4 regions of the Alteromonas sp. OM2203 genome follow, and region 2 is predicted to be linked to each of the others. Evidence: predicted binding sites of a transcription regulator. Region 2 holds the regulator's gene; each other region holds the start of a gene.
What was found. The regulator FliA, encoded in region 2, starts transcription of late flagellar genes. The targets are predictions, from matches to a motif close to CTAAAGNTNNNNNNNNNNNNGCCGATA.
Positions count from the first base shown of each region.

Region 1: a site for FliA is predicted at 2,705-2,731, ahead of ACM0P2_RS10305 (VC2046/SO_2500 family protein). Genes of this name have one in related genera too.
Region 3: a site for FliA is predicted at 1,504-1,530, ahead of ACM0P2_RS02750 (DUF3530 family protein). Genes of this name have one in related genera too.
Region 4: a site for FliA is predicted at 3,777-3,803, ahead of ACM0P2_RS03340 (HAMP domain-containing methyl-accepting chemotaxis protein). Genes of this name have one in related genera too.

Region 1 is NZ_CP183209.1:2,304,636-2,310,241, forward strand. Features, by position in the region: gene ACM0P2_RS10295 (putative DNA modification/repair radical SAM protein) at 1-756, opposite strand, end outside; gene ACM0P2_RS10300 (response regulator) at 1,002-2,642, opposite strand; gene ACM0P2_RS10305 (VC2046/SO_2500 family protein) at 2,764-3,318, shown strand; gene ACM0P2_RS10310 (rhodanese-related sulfurtransferase) at 3,475-4,470, shown strand; gene ACM0P2_RS10315 (EF-hand domain-containing protein) at 4,524-4,772, shown strand; gene ACM0P2_RS10320 (hypothetical protein) at 4,905-5,438, opposite strand.
Region 2 is NZ_CP183209.1:1,202,323-1,207,928, reverse strand. Features, by position in the region: gene ACM0P2_RS05370 (chemotaxis protein CheW) at 1-1,804, opposite strand, end outside; gene ACM0P2_RS05365 (protein phosphatase CheZ) at 1,817-2,572, opposite strand; gene cheY (chemotaxis response regulator CheY) at 2,607-2,990, opposite strand; gene ACM0P2_RS05355 (RNA polymerase sigma factor FliA) at 3,027-3,758, opposite strand; gene ACM0P2_RS05350 (MinD/ParA family protein) at 3,755-4,621, opposite strand; gene flhF (flagellar biosynthesis protein FlhF) at 4,627-5,606, opposite strand, start outside.
Region 3 is NZ_CP183209.1:604,152-609,757, reverse strand. Features, by position in the region: gene rapA (RNA polymerase-associated protein RapA) at 1-680, shown strand, start outside; gene rluA (bifunctional tRNA pseudouridine(32) synthase/23S rRNA pseudouridine(746) synthase RluA) at 733-1,449, shown strand; gene ACM0P2_RS02750 (DUF3530 family protein) at 1,613-2,494, shown strand; gene ACM0P2_RS02745 (hypothetical protein) at 2,637-2,960, shown strand; gene ACM0P2_RS02740 (AmpG family muropeptide MFS transporter) at 3,086-4,429, shown strand; gene ACM0P2_RS02735 (response regulator) at 4,517-5,606, shown strand, end outside.
Region 4 is NZ_CP183209.1:756,475-762,080, forward strand. Features, by position in the region: gene lysC (lysine-sensitive aspartokinase 3) at 1-739, shown strand, start outside; gene ACM0P2_RS03335 (SOUL family heme-binding protein) at 813-1,379, opposite strand; gene ACM0P2_RS03340 (HAMP domain-containing methyl-accepting chemotaxis protein) at 1,609-3,633, opposite strand; gene ACM0P2_RS03345 (symmetrical bis(5'-nucleosyl)-tetraphosphatase) at 3,934-4,761, opposite strand; gene apaG (Co2+/Mg2+ efflux protein ApaG) at 4,769-5,143, opposite strand; gene rsmA (16S rRNA (adenine(1518)-N(6)/adenine(1519)-N(6))-dimethyltransferase RsmA) at 5,152-5,606, opposite strand, start outside.

The DNA of each region.
Region 1 (5,606 bases), 1.1 Mb from region 2:
TTCGCTATAGAGTTTAACGCTGGTTCCCAAAATGATTTTGTCATTCGAATCATCCGCACCAATGATCATTTGGGTCGACTGTCCACCAGGCGCAAAGCGAGGAGGGCGTTTGCCCGAGTGTGTTTTATCGACATTATGTTCCGTTATTTTGTCTTTAAGCGTATTCATCGCCCCATGAATCGCGCCAAGGTCTTTCTCTGGAGCATATTTATTTAATGAAGGTTGGGTTGGCATCTCGACGTTTATACTTAATCTATCTGCATATAAACCGGCCTCAGCCTGTAATTCGGGCGAGGCGTTTGGAATGGTTTTAAGGTGTATGTAGCCCTTGAACCCGTGATCGAGACGCAGGGATTTAGCAATGCGCACCATACTTTCCATTGTTAAATCTGGTGAGCCAACAATACCGGAGCTAAGAAATAAGCCTTCGATGTAGTTACGTTTATAAAAATTAAGGGTTAAATCTACCGTCTCCTTCACTGAGAAACGGGCACGTCGTACATTGCTAGATACTCTATTGATGCAATAGTGGCAGTCGTAGATACAATAATTCGTCATTAATATTTTCAATAGTGATACACATCGTCCATCTGGGGTAAAACTATGGCATATACCTGAGCCACCAGTTAGCGAGCCTATACCGGTTTTATCAGTTTTGCCTGCCTGACGCTTACCTGCTGAGCCGCTTGCACAGGACGCATCATACTTAGCGGCGTCTGAAAGAATTTCGAGTTTTTGTATCAGTTTGTCATGCATTGCAGATTAAACTTCCTCTTAGCAAAAGCAGATGTAGAGATATCTCACCTAAACATTTTGCTGACATATTTTATTTAAGAAATAACCACTCGCGTTATAACATGTATATATATACAGTACAAATGTGTTATGTTTATCTGGAGGGAAAGCAGTAAAACCCGTTGAGCGAATGTTTAGTAATAGAGGTTGATAAGTGGGCTTAAGATTGTCCTAGTGAAATAAAAGGCAAGGGATTGATGAATAGCCTAAAAACCGATGTATTGTGAGAGTTCGTCTCGAAGATTGACGTATTTCTCTTTATAGGTTGCTTTGAGCGTCATGTCGTCTATTAACTTAAATAGACGCTTACACTCATTAATCAAGTTTGCATCGGCTTTACCCTCTTTCACCGCTATTTGAAGAAGACATTGAAGTAGGTTGAGTGCAACACCGGTATTAACAGGTGCAAAGCCTTGAGCAAGGGCAAATGAAGCCTTAGCTCGCTCATAGTCCTTTTCTTGGTAATGTTGAATGCCCTCGCGATTGAACTGCTGATAGCTAGCTAGGCTTTTTTGCGCGTCTTGAGACTGTTTTCTTAGCATACTCGCACTATTTTGGTCGAGCTCATCGTCCCGTGATTCTAGTAATGCGGTTAACTGAACCGCGTCATCGAACTCACCCAATTTAAACATTACATTTATACTATCAGGGATATATGCTGTAGGAACGTCAGTGTACTTTTCATCTAGTAAGTTTTGAGACAAGGCTAAATGTCGCTTTGCGTCTATTAACTTTCCATCTATCGCGCTTATTCTGGCGTTAACAATTTTTCCAAAGATACTTATGTCAAAGTCGCGGTCTATTTTTTGAAGATGATCATCAAATTTTCCCCGCTGCAGTGTGAGAAGGGCTTCTTGTTGATACTTGTTGCGCTGTTTTTTATCTTCTGCAAATTCCGCAATGTCTAAATAGCTTCTGATAATGCCGCACCAATGAAGGCTGTTTTTGTGAACGGTACGTTTTGATAAATCCCAAATAGCTAAACTAGAGCTTGCTGCGAGTAGCAAATCCTCATTATCTCTGCCAATCTCGCAGGCTTTAAAATGCCTTGGCAGCGAATAGGGAGAAAGTTTAATTGCTTCCTTGATAGCCTCTAATGCTTTTTCACCAGATGTGATAGCTTGATAGGCCTGAGCAAGAATATCGTGTGCATCTGCATTAAATCTGTTGCGCTTGAGGGTCTTCTTAGCCACTGAAATAGCTTTTTCGTAATCTTTCAATTGAAGGTAGGTTTTACCAATCGCGACTTGAGCCCAGAGCACAGACTTTCCATCTATGTAGCTATTTAAAACATCAAGGGCTTTTTGAGGCTGATCGATTCGCCAATATAACTCTACCAAGAGCTGCTCGCAGTGACCTTTATAATGAGACGGCGCATCTAGGAGCGCTTCAATATGGTCGATAGCGCTATTGAGTTCTCCTTTATTAATCAGTGTATAAGCTTCTTTTAAGAACTCGCGTTTTTGAAAAGCACGTACAATTCTAGATTTTAACTGTACCTGTGAAAAGGGTTTGATAAGAAAGTCATCTGGACGACGCTCTATTGAGCCTAACACTATCGGTCGTGCGCTATCGGCGCTAATTAGAATAAACACGGTCGTTGGACTAATGAGACTGGCCGTGCGCAGCTCCTCGATTAATTCATATCCATTTTTGTTGTCTGCGCCTAGATGAAGATCACAGATGATGATATCGAATTTATGCTTTTTACAAAGTGATACCGCTTGTTCTGCTGACGATTTAGTGACCACGTCAGACACGCCCATAGAGTGCATTAATCCCTTGAGGAGAAGGAGGAAAGGTCGTTGATCTTCAACAATCAATACTTGTTTGTTGCTAAATTGCATTTCGCATCCGTGAATGAGCACACCTAGGCCTAGTAGAAGTATATCTAACTTTAGAAAATAAGCTTAAGAAAAACATTATCTTGCCGAAAACATAAGTATGCAAATTAAGTAATAAAAATGGATGCCATTAGACACCCCCGCTGCTAACGACAATACGCCTATCGACCCCAGTATTTACTGGGAGCGAAGCGGGGTGCTTGCTCGCGCATCAGCGCAAGGTGCACTTTTTTCCTTATACCTTGCCATGCAGCAACACAGTGTTGCGGAGCCGTTTCAAATTGAATCGGCAAATTCAGGCCTAGAACAACAAAATAGCGTAAAGGCACAACTTGCCTCATTAAATCATTACAGACGGCCGTCACTCGCTGCGAGCGAAAGTGAATGGAAAACAATGCACGTTATGCCTTTGCTTGTTGCACAGGACTATGCCACAGCGCGATTGTACATGGCATTAAAACCCGCACCTTTAGCACAAACCAACGATGAAAAGCGTCTTCCCGATGACGTAATACACAACTGCAGCCTCGCTACGCAAAAAAGACTGAAAAAACAATATGCTAATTCAGTTAAAGAAGACAATACATTACTCTATGATATTCTCTCTTCACAACACGGTGAAACTGACTCTGCAAATCCTGAACACCTAAATTCAACGTCCTTTAGAAGTATGGCTTAGCACAACACCGTGCACCGTGAACACTCAAAAAGCATTCACTAGTACCAGTCCGCACAGATAATTACATCTGTCCTAGTTTTTAACCATTAGTTTTGTTATATTGCGCGCCGCATTTTTGCACTGGTCTTACGCTCCAATCAGCAAAGGTAAAAAACTATGTCTAAATATATTGTTTGCGCAATGTATAAATTTGTTGCGCTTGAAAACTTCAAAGAAATACGTCAACCGCTACTTGAAGCCATGGAAGCAAATGGCATCAAAGGCACTCTTCTTCTCGCTCACGAGGGTATAAACGGCACTGTGTCGGGCACCCGTGAAGGTATCGACGCTTTACTCGCTTATTTGAACAGTGATGAACGTATTAACCCAATTTCCTTTAAAGAGTCACTTCACGACGAGCAGCCGTTCTACCGCACTAAAGTAAAGCTTAAAAAAGAAATTGTGACTATGGGCGTTGAAGGTATCGACCCTCGCCAAACCGTAGGTACATACGTTAAGCCTAAGGACTGGAATGCACTAATAAGCGACCCAGATGTAACGGTAATCGACACCCGAAACGGTTATGAAATAGAAATTGGTACGTTCAAAAACGCGGTTGACCCAAAAACTGAAACCTTTCGCGAGTTTCCAGAATACGTAGCAAAAGAACTAGACCCGTCTAAAAATAAGAAAGTTGCAATGTTTTGCACTGGTGGAATCCGCTGTGAAAAATCTACCGCTTATTTGAAAGAACAGGGGTTTGAAGAGGTCTATCATTTAGAAGGTGGCATCCTTCAGTATCTTGAAGATGTACCAAAAGAAGAGTCGCTGTGGGAAGGTGACTGTTTTGTATTTGATAACCGCGTAGCCGTTAATCATGACTTAGAGAAAAGCCATTACGAGCAGTGTTACGCATGTAGACTCCCTATAACGGAAGAAGACAAGCAAAGCGATAAATACGAGCCAGGCGTAAGCTGTCCTCATTGTTATGGTACACATACTGAAGATCAAATTGCTCGATTTAGAGAGCGTGAAAAACAAGTTCAGCTAGCGAAAGAACGCCAACAGGAACACGTTGGAACTGAAGCGCGTTTAACCATGGAACAAAAACGCAAAGAAAAAGCGGAAGCTCAACGTTTACGCGCACTTAAAGCGAAAGAAAATCAGGCATAGACAGCCAGAAAGAAGGGCGTTACACTCGTGTTTATTGCAGTTGAAATTAAGGAATGCGAGTGAGCACTCAACTTTCAGAATCTAAAATTGAAGAAATTAGGAAGGACTTTAGCTTTTTCGATCGTGATGGCAATGGCCAAATCGATTTGCCAGAGTTCATCGAGCTTCTAACCGTTATTTCGCCAAAAACTAAAGCGAGCCACGTACAAGAGGGCTTCAAGATTATCGATAGTAATGACGACGGTTACATCGACTTTGAAGAGTTTTTGGAGTGGTGGCAAGAAGGGTGGTGGGAGTACTAGGCCAAGGCTTACTGTTGCCATCATTTGCCAGAGGTTTCCTTACGCTCTTTTTAATGCGCAAGTGAAACTTAAAATCGTACACAGAACATAAACAAAAACGAGTGCTTTTTAAAAAGTACTCGTTTTTTTATGTTACCAATCAGCACTGTATATATTATTAGCTTTTGCCGCTTCCACTTCTAATGGTGCTTTATCGTAACCATACTCAGCCATGTCAAAAAAGTGTTGGGTAACCACTTTATCTAGGCTGGCCCTTTCAACTTGTAGTACATGTACTAGTTCATGGGCTAATTTTGGCCTGGTCAGTTCGAAGTCTTTACGAGCGTAAATCGAATAACCGAAAACTTGTGCATTGTTTGTGATGCCTTCACCAACGAGTCCAACCGCCTGGCCGAATACTTTAAGAGCAAAATTTTCGTAAGGATAGGGGACATCGTCAACATAAACAATTCTGACTTTTTCAGGGTGTTTGATGCCAATTTCTTTCGCCAACGACCGTTCCTTGTTATTTAACGGTGTACCAATTTCAATCCCTTTCTCATCTGTTTCCTGCGCCCAATCTATATATTGGGGTAATAGCACGCTCGCTATTATCTTTTCATAAAAAAGTGCGGTAATAAGGAATATAGCAACCAACAATAACGACATAACTTTAAGAAATTTCATGTTTTCAAAATCCGTTTATATAAGGCTTCAATGCCTTAAAAGTCACTGGCTTGTATTAGTGGAGTAGTTTACTAAGTTAATTATTTTGAACGCGTAGTACAGCATTTACTGGAGACGGATTACAGAAAAAGAATGTAAAAAAATGTTCTGTAAAACTGAATGATATAC
Region 2 (5,606 bases):
TATCAAGTCGGGTACCTTTACCTAGCTGTGAATCGATATTGACCGTACCGTTGAGCTGGTTAATTTTAGTTTTAACCACGTCCATGCCCACACCTCGACCAGAAATATCGCTAATTTCTGTCTTGGTAGAAAAGCCCGGAGCAAAAATCAAGTTGAACGCTTCAACATCAGACATACGCGCTGCCGCATCAGCATCTAACACGCCACGACTAATGGCTATCTCCTTGAGCTTCTCGGGGTCCATGCCCTTGCCGTCGTCTTCAATGGTAAGAAGGATATGATCACCTTCTTGAGACGCTGACAGTTGGACGGTTCCCATTCTTGGCTTGCCCGCTGCCGCGCGATCATCAGGCATTTCAATGCCATGATCTACCGAGTTTCTAACCAAATGCACTAATGGATCGGCCAGTGCTTCAACCAGGTTTTTGTCTAAATCTGTTTCTTCACCAACAAGCTCAAGCGTAATTTCTTTCTTTAAGCTTCTTGCGAGATCTCGAACAACGCGAGGGAAGCGACCAAATACCTTTTTAATTGGCTGCATCCGCGTTTTCATTACCGCACCCTGTAGGTCGCCAGTAACTACATCAAGATTAGCAATCGCTTTAGACATGCTTTCATCGTTGCTATTAATACCAAGGCTAAGCAAACGATTTCGCACCAGAACAAGCTCACCCACCATGTTCATTATCTGATCAAGGCGTTTAGTATCAACCCGCACGGTTGTTTCGGCTTGAGGTGCAGAGGCAGCCGCTTTCTTATCATCCTTTTTAGGTGGAGCACTTGCTGCTTTTGCTGGCGCGCTGGGGGTAGATGGCGCTGGAGCACTTGGTGCAGGAGTTGGTTTTGGCGCTGCCTCTTTGGCTTTTTGAACAGCTTCAGTCGCTGCCTTGTCGACAGGTGGCTCTACCTGCTTAGGCGCTTCACCTAACTTGGTTGGTCCTTGACCTGAACCATGTAATTGGTCAAGAAGGGCTTCAAATTCGTCATCGGTAATTTCTTCGTCACCGCCTGTGCTTGAAGATGCTGGCGCTGCAGGCGCTTTAGTCTCTACAGCTGGCGCTTCGTTGGCGCTGAATTGACCTTTGCCATGTAAATCGTCTAACAGCGCTTCAAATTCTTCGTCGGTAATATCGTCGCTATCACTTATCGCAGAGGTTGTTGAAGCGGCCGGCTTTGACTCAGATGCAGAAGGCGCTTCAGTTGTAGCTGATGATGAGCGACCCGGTGCCGAAGAACCGTGAAGTTCATCGAGCAGCGCTTCGAACTCATCTTCAGTGATTTCGTCAATACCGCCACCGTTATCGCTTTTACTCTCTGCCTCTGCTGTAGGTTCTTCTATTACTAGCTCTGGCTCATCCGCAGCGGTTTCTTGTACAGGGGCGCTTAAAGAGTCGAATATGTTTTCGTCTGGCGTTTCAGGACGACTCAATTTATGCAGTGTATCAACTAACTGCGCGTCTGCAGGTTGCAGTGGCTCCTGAGCCTTCACTCGTTCAAACATTTCTACAACCACATCGGTGGCCTGCAGAATAATATCCATGAGTTCAGGGGTTAAAGTTCTTTGCCCGTTTCGCATCACATCGAATACGTTCTCTGCACCGTGGCAAATTTCGACGAGTTCTGTGAGAGAAAGGAAACCAGCGCCTCCTTTTACTGTATGGTACCCTCGGAATATTGCGTTCAGTAAATCCGCGTCTTCCGGGTTGTTTTCAAGATCAACGAGCTGTTCTTGTAATTGTTCAAGAATCTCTCCAGCTTCAACCAGAAAGTCCTGTAATATATCCTCGTCAACATCAAACGACATGCGCCCGCTCCCCTAAAAACCTAAGCTAGACAAAAGATCATCTACGTCATCTTGGCCTGAAACGACATCATCTCGTTTTTCGGCGTCAATAATTGGGCCTTCTGCCTCTACACCATCTATCTTATCGGCCTTAACACGAGATGGTTTAGTATGTTCTTCTCCATCGCGCTCGCCAAACATGGTAAGCATGTTGACTAAGCTGTCCTCCACCTCTTTTACAAGGTCAATAACGCGACGAATAACTTGCCCCGTCAAGTCCTGATAACCTTGGGCCATCAGCACTTCAGTAAGCAGTTGTGTTAGTTTAGCTGACTGAAGCGAACCTTCTTCTAATAATTCGTCTAAGTCTGCACACAACGCTTTGAATTCACCAAGCTCAATTTGGCGATTCATTAACTTTTTCCATTCTGGCATTACCTTATCGATGCGCATTGAAAGCATTTCTGCTATTGGCATGCTCGCTTCAACGGCATCCATAGTAGTATTAGCAGCTTTCTCAGTTTCTTCAATAACGTAAGTCAGGCGGGACTGAGCATCCGGAATATCGTCGGTTGCTAAGTTTTTAATGCGATCATCAATCTGAAAGTTATTTAACGCGTCATGAAGTTGACGCGTTAATTTTCCTACTTCAGCAAACAACTCAACGTTTTCTTTCATTGATGCTGCTTCAAGTAGGGCATTGGCTGAAGCGTTATCACCTTCTTCAAGATAAGTAACGAGTTGCTTGGCTTCTTCCAACGAAATTGGAACGTTTATATTCGTTGCCATCCAGTAAACCTCATTTATCTGGTGAGCGTCTGGATCAACCTAAACGTTCGAAAATTTTGTCTAATTTTTCTTTTAGCGTTGCTGCTGTAAAGGGTTTTACTACGTACCCGTTCACACCGGCTTGCGCTGCAGCAACGATTTGTTCTTTTTTAGCTTCAGCAGTAACCATAAGAACAGGTAAATGTTTAAGCTTGTCATCTGCTCGAATTGCGCGAAGCAAATCGATACCTTGCATGCCGGGCATGTTCCAGTCAGTAACAACGAAGTCAAAATCACCTTGCTGCAACATTGGCAGTGCAGTGCTTCCGTCATCCGCTTCTTGGATGTTGGCAAAACCTAAGTCTTTAAGAAGGTTTTTGATGATACGTCTCATGGTAGAAAAATCATCAACCACAAGAATTTTCATACTTTTGTCCAAAATAGCCTCCAATGAGGGGTTAATTGTTATTAATTTCTATTCTTCGTCAGCCTGCCACGACTTCATTCGTGATTTGAGTTTTAACATGGCCTGACTGTGAATTTGACTGACTCTTGACTCACTTACATCAAGAACCTCACCAATTTCTCGTAAATTCAATTCTTCATCATAGTACAAAGAAAGCACAATCGCTTCCCGTTCAGGTAGCGTTGTAATCGCTTGGGCAAGTGCTTTTTGAAAAGCGCCCTGCATCAAGTCTTCCAGCGGCGCATCACTGCCTCTACTCTGCTCAGTCGTGATTACGTCCTCCGACACACCCAAATCTTCTATTCCGACAAGTTTGCCGGCATTTACTTCATTGAGCATTTGGTGATAATCCTGCAAGCTTACGTTAAGCTTTTCAGCAATATCAGAATCTCTTGCATCCCTTCCGGTCTCACCTTCTACTTGGGATATAGCTTCCGAAATAGCACGTCCGTTACGATGGACTGAACGAGGGGTCCAGTCTCCTTTGCGTATTTCGTCTAGCATTGCACCGCGAATACGGATGCCTGCAAAGGTTTCAAAGCTAGCTCCCTTAGAGCCATCAAAATTTCGTGCAGCTTCCAAAAGCCCAATCATGCCTGATTGGATAAGGTCATCAACAAGAACACTTGCAGGCAACCTAGCCATCAAGTGATGCGCTATACGCTTAACCAATGGCGCATGTCTTTCGACTAACTGCGACTTATCGGTTTGTTGTTGATAAGCGGCTGCCTTGCTGTTCAACGCTGATTTCCTACTGCTTTTTCTGCAACAAGTTGTTCAATAAAAAATTCAAGATGTCCGCCTGGCTGAGCCGGGATGGGCCATGACAATGCTCTACTAGCAAGTTGTGTTATGGCCACTGCGGCTGGAGAGCCTGGATAGGCATCTACAATAGCCGTTTGTTTTCTTACGGCTTTACGAATATTTTCATCAAATGGAACCGTTGCCACTAATTCTAGTGCAACATCCAAAAAACGCCCTGTCACTTTACTTAATTTACTAAATAATTCTTGGCCTTCACGCACGTCGCGCACCATATTAGCCACTACCTTAAAACGAAAAACGCCATGTTCGCGATTTAAGATTTTTATTAGGGCGTAGGCATCGGTTAGTGAGGTAGGCTCGTCGCAAACCACGACCATGATATCTTGAGAAGCCTTCGAGAAGCTCAATACCATGTCTGAAATTCCAGCAGCAGTGTCGACAATCAGCACGTCTATCGGCGTTCTTAGCTCGCTAAAAGCGCGGATCAAACCTGCGTGTTGAGTTGGGGACAACTCTGCCATCGACTGCGTGCCAGAGGTGGCCGGCGCAATCTTGATCCCGTGCGGACCGGTGACGAGAACATCGTCAAGGGTACATTCACCTGAAAGCACATGAGATAAGTTTTTCTCTACGCGAAGTCCTAGCATAACATCAACGTTTGCCAGACCGAGGTCCGCGTCAAGTACCATGACTCGCTTACCCTGCTTCGCCATAGCGATAGCGGTATTGAGAGTAATATTTGTTTTACCAACGCCACCTTTGCCTCCGGTGACGGCGATAACCTTGATTAACCGTGATTGCTTCATTTTTCTTAAGCTACTCGCTTGATCGTCAATCATACTACTTATGCTGTTTTAATTGCGTTGTTACCACTAGTATGATTCAAACCGTACTTTTTATAAAGCTTTGCAGCAGCGGAAACTAAAGATTTCGCCTCTGCAATCTTAATGTCTTCTGGCACTTTCTGACCATCGGTGACATAGCTAACCGGTAGTTGGTACTCAACGGCAGCGCTCAATACCTCTCCCAAAGAGTAGCATTCATCTAACTTCGTGAAAATACAGCCACTTAATTCAATATCATCATACGCTTGGATGATTCTTTGAAGCGCTGGATATTGGGTATTGGCTTGCGCCACCAAATATTTTTTCACTTTAGGCATTTGACCGTTGTCAAATTGCTTAATTTGTTTAATTAATCGACTATCGCGCTGACTAAACCCTGCCGTATCGATTAATACTAGTCGCTTATGACGAAGTTGGAATAATAAATCGGCTAACTCTTCACTAGTCTGCGCTTTTCTTACCGTACAGCCAATAATTTTTCCGTATGTCGCTAGCTGCTCATAGGCAGCTATTCTATACGTATCTATGGTGATCATAGCGACTGACTCTGCACCATACTTTTGCGCATAACGGGCTGCCAATTTGGCAACTGTTGTTGTTTTACCTGTTCCGGTAGGACCAACCAACGCAACCGCACCTTGTGAACTAAGTATATCGTTCCCCGTCACATTTATGCGATTAGCCAATAGGTTAAGAAGATAAATCCACGCGTCACGTTCGTTATAGTGAGCTGGCGTGTAATTTATTAGCTGATTAGCGAGAGCATTGCTCAACCCCATATCAACTAAACGCGTGGTCAAGTACTGGTGAACTGGTTTTTGACGCTTATTTTTTGCTTCCATAAGGTCAGCAACTTGATATTGCAGAACGTCCCGTAGAGACGCAAGCTCTTCTTTTATTTGTGCAAGTTCTGCCGATTGTGTCATTGGCGCTTCGCCAATGCTTGAGGCTTGGTGGTCAGGAAAGGGTAAGTCATTAG
Region 3 (5,606 bases), 600 kb from region 2:
ACGACTGTTTTATTCTTATGCCAACGGAGTCTATGGTAAGCCAGCTCCCAGGCTTAGATCCAGAAGGCATGACAGTCACCTACAAACGCCGCATTGCCACCACCCTAGAAAACGTTCAGTTTTTAAGCTGGGACCACCCGCTTGTTCATACTGCCATAGATGTCGTACTTACTGATGTACATGGAAAAAGCAGTATGGGCTTTATTGCAGAGCCGTCTCTGCCTAAAGGCGCCTATTGGATAGAAGCGTTATTCGTACTTCAGGCACAAGCCCCCAAAGCATTGCAGCTTGGTCGTTTCTTGCCACAAACGCCAGTGCGCGTATGTTTAGATGCGCAAGGAAATCCTTCAGATCTAAGCTTTGATGTTAAGCGTAAAATTGGTCGCAAAATCTCGGCGCAGCTTTTAAAAGCACTGCAACAGCCCCTAGAATTAGCTATTGAGAAAGCGCGAAAGCTTGCACATCAGCAGGCAAATCAAAAGCAACATGATGCGCTTAACAACATGCACAACACACTAAACGAAGAAATACAGCGATTGCGCGACCTTCAAAAACGTAATCCTGCTGTTCGTGACAGTGAAATTGAATTTATTGAAACGCAAATGAATGCGCTGGATAAAGTTATTCAAGAAGCAGATGTTGAGCTAGACGCGCTGCGCATAGTCGTTAATAACCCATAATATAACGCGTCGCGCTAAACGCCTTAGTGACGCGTCAAGTAATGAGAAAATAATGGCAAACCCGAGCTTTGTTTATAACCCACCTATGACGCCTTATCTTGATATTTTGTATCAGGATGAGGATATGGTGGTAATGCATAAACCGAGTGGACTTTTGAGCGTGCCGGGTAAAGCGTTAGAGCATCGCGATTCGCTTATTAGTCGAGTAAACCGTGTATACCCTACCGCAACTGTGGTCCACAGGCTGGACATGGCGACCTCGGGTATACTGGTATTGGCGCTTACTAAAGAGAGCCATCGTCACATTTCAAAGCAGTTCGAATTAAGGCAAACCAAAAAGCGCTATTTTGCTCGTGTCCACGGCCATATTGAAGCCGATACAGGTGACGTTGATCTGCCGCTTATTTGCGATTGGCCTAATAGGCCAAAGCAAATGGTCGACTTTGAGCGCGGCAAAAAAGCGATGACCCGTTTTGAGGCGGTAGAGCGAACTGTGGATGAAAATGGCTGCCCTTACTCTTTGGTGGCGCTTTATCCTATCACAGGGCGCTCACATCAATTACGAGTACATATGCTTGCCTTAGGGCATCCAATTTTGGGAGACAGGCTTTATGCTCACGACGAGGCACTTGCTATGGCGCCTCGTTTGCAGCTTCATGCGGAAAGCTTAAGTTTCTGTCACCCTACACAGGGCCAATGGCTTCATTTTCAAACACCAATTCCCTTTAGTCAGCATCGTCCCAGTTCGCTTTCAGTTGAAACACAATAGGCTCGTTGTTTGTGAAACACCAAACCGACAACCTAGTTCATTATATTCGGCCCCCTATAGTTTTCATTTTATTTGCCGATAAACTATAGAATTGTAATATCTCGTTGTTTCACAGTATCGAAGATATCATCGTTGAGAGAATGAAAAGGCATAGCACGCTTATATGAACAGGAAATCCATCACCTTATATTTTTTTGTCATGGTGTCTATGTTCCCTGTGATAGCTTACGGCGACTTTTTCAATGATGTGAGCAATGCTTATCTTCCAGGGGAAGTTAAATCAATAATGGTCGGTGAGGCAGAGGCCCCCGTTATTGAGGTAGAGGCAAAAACCCCTTTATCTCTTGGTACTGCGATTATCTTTACCGAGCCTTTTCCCTCAAGCCTTACACTCGCAGAGGGCAACAGCCTTGCCGACTTGCTCGCTGAAAAAGGATGGCACGTAGTAATTAGCCCCGTAAACTTGCCTCTAGCCCCTACGCCTTCAGCAGATGAGGCAGCCGCTAGCACACCAGAAGATGATGCAGCACAAAACAATCAAGCTGACGAAGCAATACATCCAAGAAGTAATCAACTTACTCAATACCTTAATTTCGAAACAGCTACGTCTGCACTAACCTTGCAGGTCAACGCATTGAATAATTATTTACAGAACCGCTCTGGCTATCGCATGGTGATTGCGCAAGGCATGCTTGCCGCGACCTATTTCTCGGCGGCAGAGCTACAACCTAATTTACATCCTGACACCTTCATCGCAATCTCACCATTTTGGCCTGAAGATACGACGAATAACCTGCTTATTAATACCATGGCAAAAGCGGAATATCCGGTTTTAGATTTATCACTTAGCGCGTTTAACGATTGGGAAGCAAGTACAACATTGAAAAGGAAAATAAGAGCAAAAAATGAACTTAAAATACACTACAGACAAATAACGATCCCCAGCAGTTTTTTAGCCTTTAGTATAAAGGAAACTCAAAAAAACCCGCAAATTCAGATAATTGCAAATAACACCATTGGTTGGACACGTCATTTGGGCTGGTAATTCTCTCGTCTTCAGCCTAGTCTAAATATTCACCCAAAACAGACACCTAGGTTAATAAGGCAAATTATCAATTAGCTTAGCGAGTGAAAATTGCGAATTGGACTATACTTTAATTTAGTAAACAAAGGCGGTTGAGTTACTTGTGAGTGTTCAGGAATTTGTAGATAACAAAGCGAAACAGCTATGTTTCTATTTGAGAGCATTTTGGCAAGATGAGCTTCCTATTGAGGAGTTGGAGCTATTTTTTTGGGATAGCATGGAGGAATGGGGTCAAATTGAATTTACGTTAACCCAGCCCTACACTCAAAAGGAACGCGTTTTTTGGCATTTACTGCATCAAGTACATTATTGGAATGAAGATAAGCTTAGACAAGATCGTTTTCTTGTTGACGAGCTTACAAACTGCGTCAATTTCTTGGAAGGTTTAGGGCACTGTCCACTTGACTGTGTGGGTGTTCGTCCTTAACACCGTTCCCGTTGTGGTTTTTCTCAAACCCACAAGATACGTTGCTCTCTACTCATATACCGCTCCCTTTAGCCTGTTATCGCTACGTGTTATTAGGCAAGTATTGTTGCTAAACAATGTGGTTCATGGCTCAATACGCTTTTGAGTTACTTCCCAGGGCTGAAGTTTTGCTAACCGCTTTAAAGACTTTCAATGACAAGCGCTATCTGAATATTTTTCTGTTTGGTATTTCCAGTGGCTTTCCATGGATAATGATTAGCTCAGTACTTTCAGCCTGGTTAAAAGATGAGGGGCTCTCTCGTTCCACCATAGGACTCTTTGGAATTATTTTTGCCACTTACTCTTTTAATTTCTTATGGTCTCCCCTAGTCGACAAGGTTAAGCCGCCTCTTTTAGGTCAACGCAAAGGCTGGATTTTCGCGATGCAGTTATGCATTGTGCTTTTGTGCCTAGGTATGTCTCAACTAACTGCAACTTACGATTTGTACTATGTCGCGTTTGTAGGCTTACTGATCGCTATTGCGTCTGCTACGCAGGACATCGCCATTGACGGCTTCCGTATCGATTGCATAGATAAAGACGACAAGGATGGGTTGTCTGCAGCGTCTTCGATGGCAACGGCTGGGTGGTGGACTGGCTATGGCGGGCTTGGCGCAATTCCATTTTTTCTTGCCGATTTAACCGCCTGGTCTTGGCCTGATATCTACCTGCTGTTAGCGGCAATTATGGCGTTATTAATGTGCGCAACCCTAATAGCCAATGAACCTCTCATTGACAGGGAAGCCTTGCTTCAAAAAATCACTCACAAGACGAATAGCTCTCCCGTTGTTTACTGGGTTAGAACTACACTTGTCACCCCATTTTCGGAATTTTTTACTCGTAATGGCGTTAAGCTCGCAGCATCTTTTTTACTTTTTATTTTTCTATTCAAAATCGGCGAGGCCTTTCTTGGTCGAATGAGTATCGTTTTTTATAAAGAAATTGGCTTCTCTAACAGCGATATCGCGACATATTCAAAACTCCTCAACTGGTGGGTAACGATTATTTTTTCTCTATTAGGTGGCCTTGTTAATATTCGCTATGGCATATACCGAGGGCTCATGACTGCCGGTGTGGCAATGGCGGCGTCAAACCTTCTCTTTGCGCTTATTGCGCAAACAGGTCCCTCTACTTCTCTACTAGCGGTAACTGTAATCGTTGACGGCTTTACGGGCGCGTGGAGCACGGTTGCGATGGTCGCTTTTATATCGCTGTTATGTAACCGGGCTTTTAGCGCTACACAATATGCACTAATGGCATCGCTGAGCGTTGCAGGGCGAACGTTGGTTGCCTCTAGCAGTGGTGTAGTCGTAGACAGTTTGCACGGTGACTGGAGCTTATTTTTTGTTCTAACTGCCGCAATGGTAGTCCCAAGCCTCTGCTTTTTGTACGCTATTCGTCACCATATCAACCGGGTTGAAAGAGGATAATTTAATCTTATTGCCTTGCAAGTTCACGAGTGTTATCTACATTTAAAATAAAGGTGTAGTTTTAAAACTAGCTACCAAGGAAGAATATTGAGTGCAGCCAAGGTTGACCATGTAAAGAGCAAACCATTAGTGAAAGTCCTGAAGTTTACTTTACTAAAAGTAAACTTCATCGCAGGGCTTATTGCGCTGATAACCGTTATCTTTTTGATAAGTCTCGTTAACCAAGAGGAGCGCATCGTAGCGAGCCTAACAAAAGGGCACGCTATTGAAGCTGACATTCTTGCTGCTGAGCAGCACATCAACCGCTACAATCTCCGTCACTTCGCTGACTCCCCTACTGCAACGGCATCGTTTAATAATCTTAAACTACCGATAAGCGTAGCCCATCAGAACTTACGTCTTTTCTTTGAGACCGAACTGGGTATCTCCGAAGCAGGCCGTATCTTGGATGAGGATACCTTTTCAACAATATCCCGTAATTTAGGTAATGAACCAAGCGAGCAAAAGGCTGTCGATGTACTCAATCTGGTACACACTCTCGTGAAGAGCCCGCCGAATATAGCAGCACGTTACGACACAAGTGAATTGACCCTACTTCCTCTGATGACGCTCATCCAAGACCGCGAAAGCGCTAACTTCAATGAATTACAAGGCCTTTACAGTCGCTTCTATCTTACCCTCATCGTCGGCGTTCTAGCGCTGTCATTATGGTACTTTGTGGCTTGGTTAATCTACAAAAGACATACACGTAGTGGTAGCCATAAGTTTAGTAAGTCAAAGTTAAGGGTGACCCCAATAAACGATGATTCCGAGATGCAAAATAAAGCATTTTTGCAGCTTATTAGCCATGAGTTTCGCGCACCGATAAGCGCAATAATAAGTGCACTTGAGCTTATTCCGAACATGGAGTCTAAGCGTTCGCATTTAATTCAGCAGGCAGAGCAGTCCAGCTATCGACTACTTAACCTTACGAATAATCTAACTGAGGTTCTTGCGACTAAAGCCGACGATAACCTTCAATTAACCAAAATTGACTTAATAAGCCTGCTTGATGAATGTATTTCACCTTTTTCAGTCCAAGTAAAAGACAAGAAAATCGAATTTAATATGCACTGCAGTCACAGTGTGCCCCAGTATGTAAATACGGATCCTATTGCTATTTCTAAGGTGATAACCA
Region 4 (5,606 bases), 450 kb from region 2:
CTTTACAGCTGCCCTGCTTGCAGAAGCACTTGATGCCGAATCGTGTGAAATTTGGACCGATGTAACTGGTGTATACACAACTGACCCGCGCATTACATCTGCGGCTCACCCTTTGCCAGAGCTTAGTTTTGAAGAAGCGGCGGAAATGGCCACCTTCGGAGCCAAAGTTCTTCACCCGGCAACTATGGAACCAGCGCTTCGAAAAGACATTAAAGTGTTTGTAGGGTCAAGCAAAGAGCCTGAAAAGGGCGGTACATGGATTGTGCGTGACTGTGAGCACGAACCACCGTATCGTGCTATTACTCGCCGTAAAGAGCAGGTAATGGTGACAGTGAAAACACCGAAGATGATGTATGCGCAAGGCTTCCTACAGCAGGTATTTGCCATCATCGCTAAGCACAAGCTAAGTGTTGATTTGGTTACGACCTCGGAAATCTCGGTATCTTTTACCCTTGATAACCCAGCAAATTCTGTGGCTCAGCGACTGAACAAAGAAACCATTGCCGAACTTGAGACCATCTGTGATGTGAAAGTGGAAAAAGGCTATGATCTTGTTACCGTTGTTGGTAACAACATGCAGACAGCTGTAGGCGTTTCAAGCAAAATTCTATCTGCGGTATCAGACTTTAACCTGCGTATGATTTGCTTTGGTGCTAACCCGCACAACTTGTCGTTTTTAGTGAATGAAACAGACAGCGATGTGATTGTTCGAAAACTTCACACAACGTTATTTGAATAACACCTGTGATTGCATGTATTAAATTAAAACGGCCGCTTATGAAAGCGGCCGTTTTTTTTAAGGCTAGACTGGTTTATTTAATTTCTACAGGAACGATGATCTCGTGGCGTTTATTCCAAGGAAGCGTAAAAGGGGAATCATACCCCATGTAACTGGGCGCTCCGACCGCCTTGATATTGTTATCGCTCAACGTTTTAAGCAGTTTATTTTTAAACTCCTCTTTTTTATCATCACCGTTTAGCCCAGAGTACCGAATTGCAGCCACCGTTCTTTCTGGCACGGTGACTAAAGATACATCTTTATGGGTTGGCAAAGGGGCGTTCTCAGCACTGTATTTACTCGGTAAGAAAAACATCATTTTCTCTGACGATGACATCTCTACAGGGGAGGTCATTGAAATCTTTGTGGCATTATTGCCAACCTCTACAGGTGACGTCATTGACACATCAGTGTTCGTTTTGTTTTCACCTGAAATGTAATTAAACAAGAGCCTGAAAGCCCCGGTGTCTTGATTACCAGACGATTCTACGGCCATAGACGCTTCATAGTGTCTAATCTCCGTATCGTCAGAAAGTGTTTCGATGACGGCGTAAGAAAGTGTTTCTGTGTCTTTGTAATACGAAGGCTCGGCATGACTCATGGAAAGCGGTATCCAAAAAACGGTTAATGCAGAAATAAGGCTAATTCGACGTAAAAACATATTATTTAAAAAAGTTAGAAACTCATATTCTTATTACGTGTTTCCAGCTTTTTATGCTCATTTATATTTACAGTGAAGCGCAGCGGTAGAAGATGGATGGATTGATTTCGGCAAGCTAAAAACAAAAAAAGGGGCGCGCGCCCCTTTTAAAATAGTCTGTTGAGCAAGATTACACTTTAAACTGCCTAATAGACTGCTGTAACTCGTCAGCAAGGCGAGCCACTTCATGGCTAGACTCAGACGTTTGTTGTGCACCTGCTGTAGTCTCTTCAGCGATGCCAACAATGGTTTCGAGCTTTTCACTGATTTCTTGCGACACTGTGTTCTGTTCACGCGCTGACTGCTCAATTTGAGAGCTTACGTCATGTGCTTTGTGCACCGCATCGGTGATGATATCCAGTGCTTGGGTTGCTTTTTCAGTTTGCGCAACGCAGGCCGCGGTTTGTTCTTTACCTTGATCCATTACCGCTACAGCTTTCTCAGCCCCAGCTTGTAGTACTTCAATCATGGCATTGATTTCTTGGGTTGACTCCTGCGTACGGCTGGCAAGGGTTCTTACTTCATCGGCAACTACCGCGAAGCCTCGGCCTTGCTCACCTGCACGTGCAGCTTCAATAGCCGCGTTCAACGCTAGCAAATTGGTTTGGTCTGCAACACCGCGGATAACGTCAAGGATCCCGCCAATGCTCGCACTGTCTTGATGAAGCTTATTGATAACGTCAGCAGCTTCCTGTACGTCGCGAGATAAGATCTCAATCGTGTTTTTATTTTCAAGAGAAATCTTACGAACGTTTTCCGCTTCTGCATCTGCATGGCGAATTTGGCTTAGTGTATCTTCAGCATTCTGAACGACCAGTTGCGACGTTGAGTGCATTTCTGTCGTCGCCGTGGCCACTTGGCCAATTTGTGATTTTTGATCTTGAATAGAATGGGTAGTTTGTGCCGTAACCGCTGACGTTTGTTCTGACGCCGCAGCTAACTGCTCCGCTCGCACGTTAATCGCAGTGATAAGCTCTTTTAGGTTACCAATTAGCGTATTACAGTTTCGCGCTAGAAGACCAAATTCGTCCTGTGCAGAGTCATCTAAACGATGTGTGAGGTCGCCTGATGAAGCAACAGTAAGTAGCTCGTTTACGCGATAAAGGGGGCGTGTGATAGCGCGCACTGTTGCGAAACCGATAATTGCCGCCACGGCGATAGAAATTAATACCACCACAATTACAACGGTGTTACCCGTTGTGATAGCACCGTTTACCTGACTTTCCACATGCGATGCTTTTTTATCTGCAAGCGTAAGTAGGTTTTCTAGAGCTACAACACCTTGTGCAATATTGTCATCTGACGCGTTTAACCCTTTTTCAGCGTCGTTTCTGCGCTCTAATCTATCAACGTGAAGCTGCATTACCCCGTCGTTTGCTTTGATCGCGTTAATTGCGTTATTAACCAGATCGTTAATGTCATCAAGCGTGCCCGAATCGTCGCGTCCGCCCGCGGTCTGCATCATGTCGCTCAGCTGAGTTACCACTTTCTCAACCACAAGATCAACTTCGTTCCCCAAGGTTTGTGAACGTACTATTGTCTGAGTTTTAATGTACTCATAAGATACAGTTAGCAAAGAAAGCAATGAAGTTTCTAGCTGACCGCCAACCTCGGCTGCCCTACGAAGGTTTGCGTCGCGCTGAACACTGTCTAAATCTGAAAAGTCTAGTAGATACGTTGATGCGTCGTCAGCATTATCTTCAGCGTCACCGAGTCTGTCTTGAATCGTGTTGCGCAAATCAAGGTACATTTGGTGGTTTTTATACATAGCCTCAACGTTAGTGATATAACTCTCGTAAGACTCGCGTACTGAGCTAAGCGTATTTTTTAGTTCAGGCTCGTTGTTAACTGCCAGTGCTAGCTTTTTATATTCACTTTCGAAGGTATCTTTTGCCGAATTGAAAGCCGTTCTTTTGTCTTTCAACTCACTTAAATTCTCTTCAATGTAGCTTTCAAAGGTCAGGCGACCCATGTTAAGAAAGCTTGCTTTAAGCGCGTTACTGCCCGCTACTGTTGGAAGCGCAACATCGTTAACTTCTTCAGTGGCTGAACCTATTGAGTTGAGGTTATAAAGTGAAACAACACTAATGACGATTAGAAGTGCGCTAATCGCGACAAATCCCCCGATTACGCGTGTGGCTACCGTTATTTTCATCGGAACTCCTGGATGAGTGTTTTTATTTTTATCTCTAACGATATTACCCGTCTCAGCCAACAAAATATAGCGCTTAAAAGCTGCAGTATTGTTCTTAAGCAGAGAAGATAATTAAACATCATCGTTACTAACTGACGTAATTGTATCGGCTACAATAACTTAATGTTTATTTTATTTAGTCACTTAGTATAAAAATAATTTGCAAAATTTAGCTGGTAATACCAGTTATTTTTTAAAAGTAGCGTCGGTAAGGGGGGAATTATCTATGCGGACTGGTATTAAAGTTGTCTTTTGTGTTTTTTAAGCGTCGATTGCAACTTGTAATGAGTTGTCTAAATTCAGTAAGGTCATGCTCTGTCCCCAAACATATCCCGTATCTAGCCCTATAAATTGATGGCTGTTAGTTTGGCCAGAAAGCGCTGCCCAATGACCAAAAACAACCCGTTGTTCAGATGAAAGCTGAGTGTTTTTACGCTCGAACCAAGGCATGATTGTGTTGCTCGTGCTATGAGACACGGCGCTAGGGTGGGACTTGTTATTAAAATCGAGTGTGCCATTATCGTAAACAAATCGCATACGAGTACACGCATTTACGATAAAGCGAAGTCGCTCTGCGCCTTCTAAGTTCTCAGACCAATTATCGGGGGTATTCCCGTACATGCTTTCCAGAAAGTCAGCATAGTTATCAGCCATCAAAATTTCGCTGACTTCGTCGCTAAGAGATATGCTTTGTTCGATAGACCATTTAGGATAAAGCCCCGCATGTATCATTACCGAGCGATCGTCAATTTTCATTGCCAACGGAAAGCGTCGTAGCCAGTCAACAAGTTCAGGTAAGTCTGATGCCTTAAGCAGTGGCTCTAATTTATCTGACTTTTTTGACTTTCGTATGCCATTAACTACCGAGAGCAGATGTAAATCATGATTGCCCAACACGCTATGAAAATTTTTACCGAGGGATTTTAAAAAGCGTAGCGTATTTAGGGAGTCTTCTCCCCGGGCAACTAAGTCGCCTACAGCAAGAAGCGTATCGTTTGTGTCATCGAATTTAACTTTATCAAGAAGGCGACGAAGACCATCATAGCAGCCTTGAATATCGCCAACGACGTAAGTGTTTCCGTGAGACATAAAATCCTTAATGGAGAATACTAGGGATAGCTAGACGAAATATATCGATTGGAAGTCGAAAACGCTCGCCGTCTTCTAACTCCATCTCGTAATAGCCTTCCATATTACCCACTGGGGTGTCAATGACTGCGCCACTCGTATATTCAAATTGCTCGCCAGCTTTCAATATGGGTTGTTTACCCACCACACCTGCGCCTTGTACTTCCGACGTCTTGCCATCTGCGTCAGTTATTTTCCAATAGCGATTAATAAGCTGTACGGTTTTATCACTATTGTTCTCAATTGTGATGTGGTACGCAAAGGCAAACTGCTTTGAATCTGACGGAAGGTGTTCTGGGAGGTGGCGGGTTTTTACCCGCACCTTAATATCAAGTACATCCATGAATATGGCTATTGCTCTTGTTGACTCTCTTTTGCCGTTACTGCATTAGCCAGTGTGGCAAAATCGTTGAGTGATAAAACTTCAGCGCGACAAGTAGGGTCGAGACCCAGTTCACGAATTTCATCTTCACTTAAACAATCTTTAAGTGAGTTGCGTATGGTTTTACGGCGCTGATTAAAGGCTTGAGCACAAACACGTTCGAGTGTATTCACAGACTCAACGTCAACAGGCGGTGCCTGGTGTGGCACAAGCTTCACTACCGCAGAATCGACTTTTGGTGGTGGCTTAAACGCACCAGGCGGCACATTCAGTACCGGGATAACATGGCAATAATATTGTGCCATGACGGAAAGCCTGCCGTAATTTTTCGACCCAGGCCCTGCAGCCAAACGATTAACCACTTCTTTTTGTAGCATGAAGTGCATGTCTTCAATGCAGTGAGCATGGTCGAAAAGGTGGAACA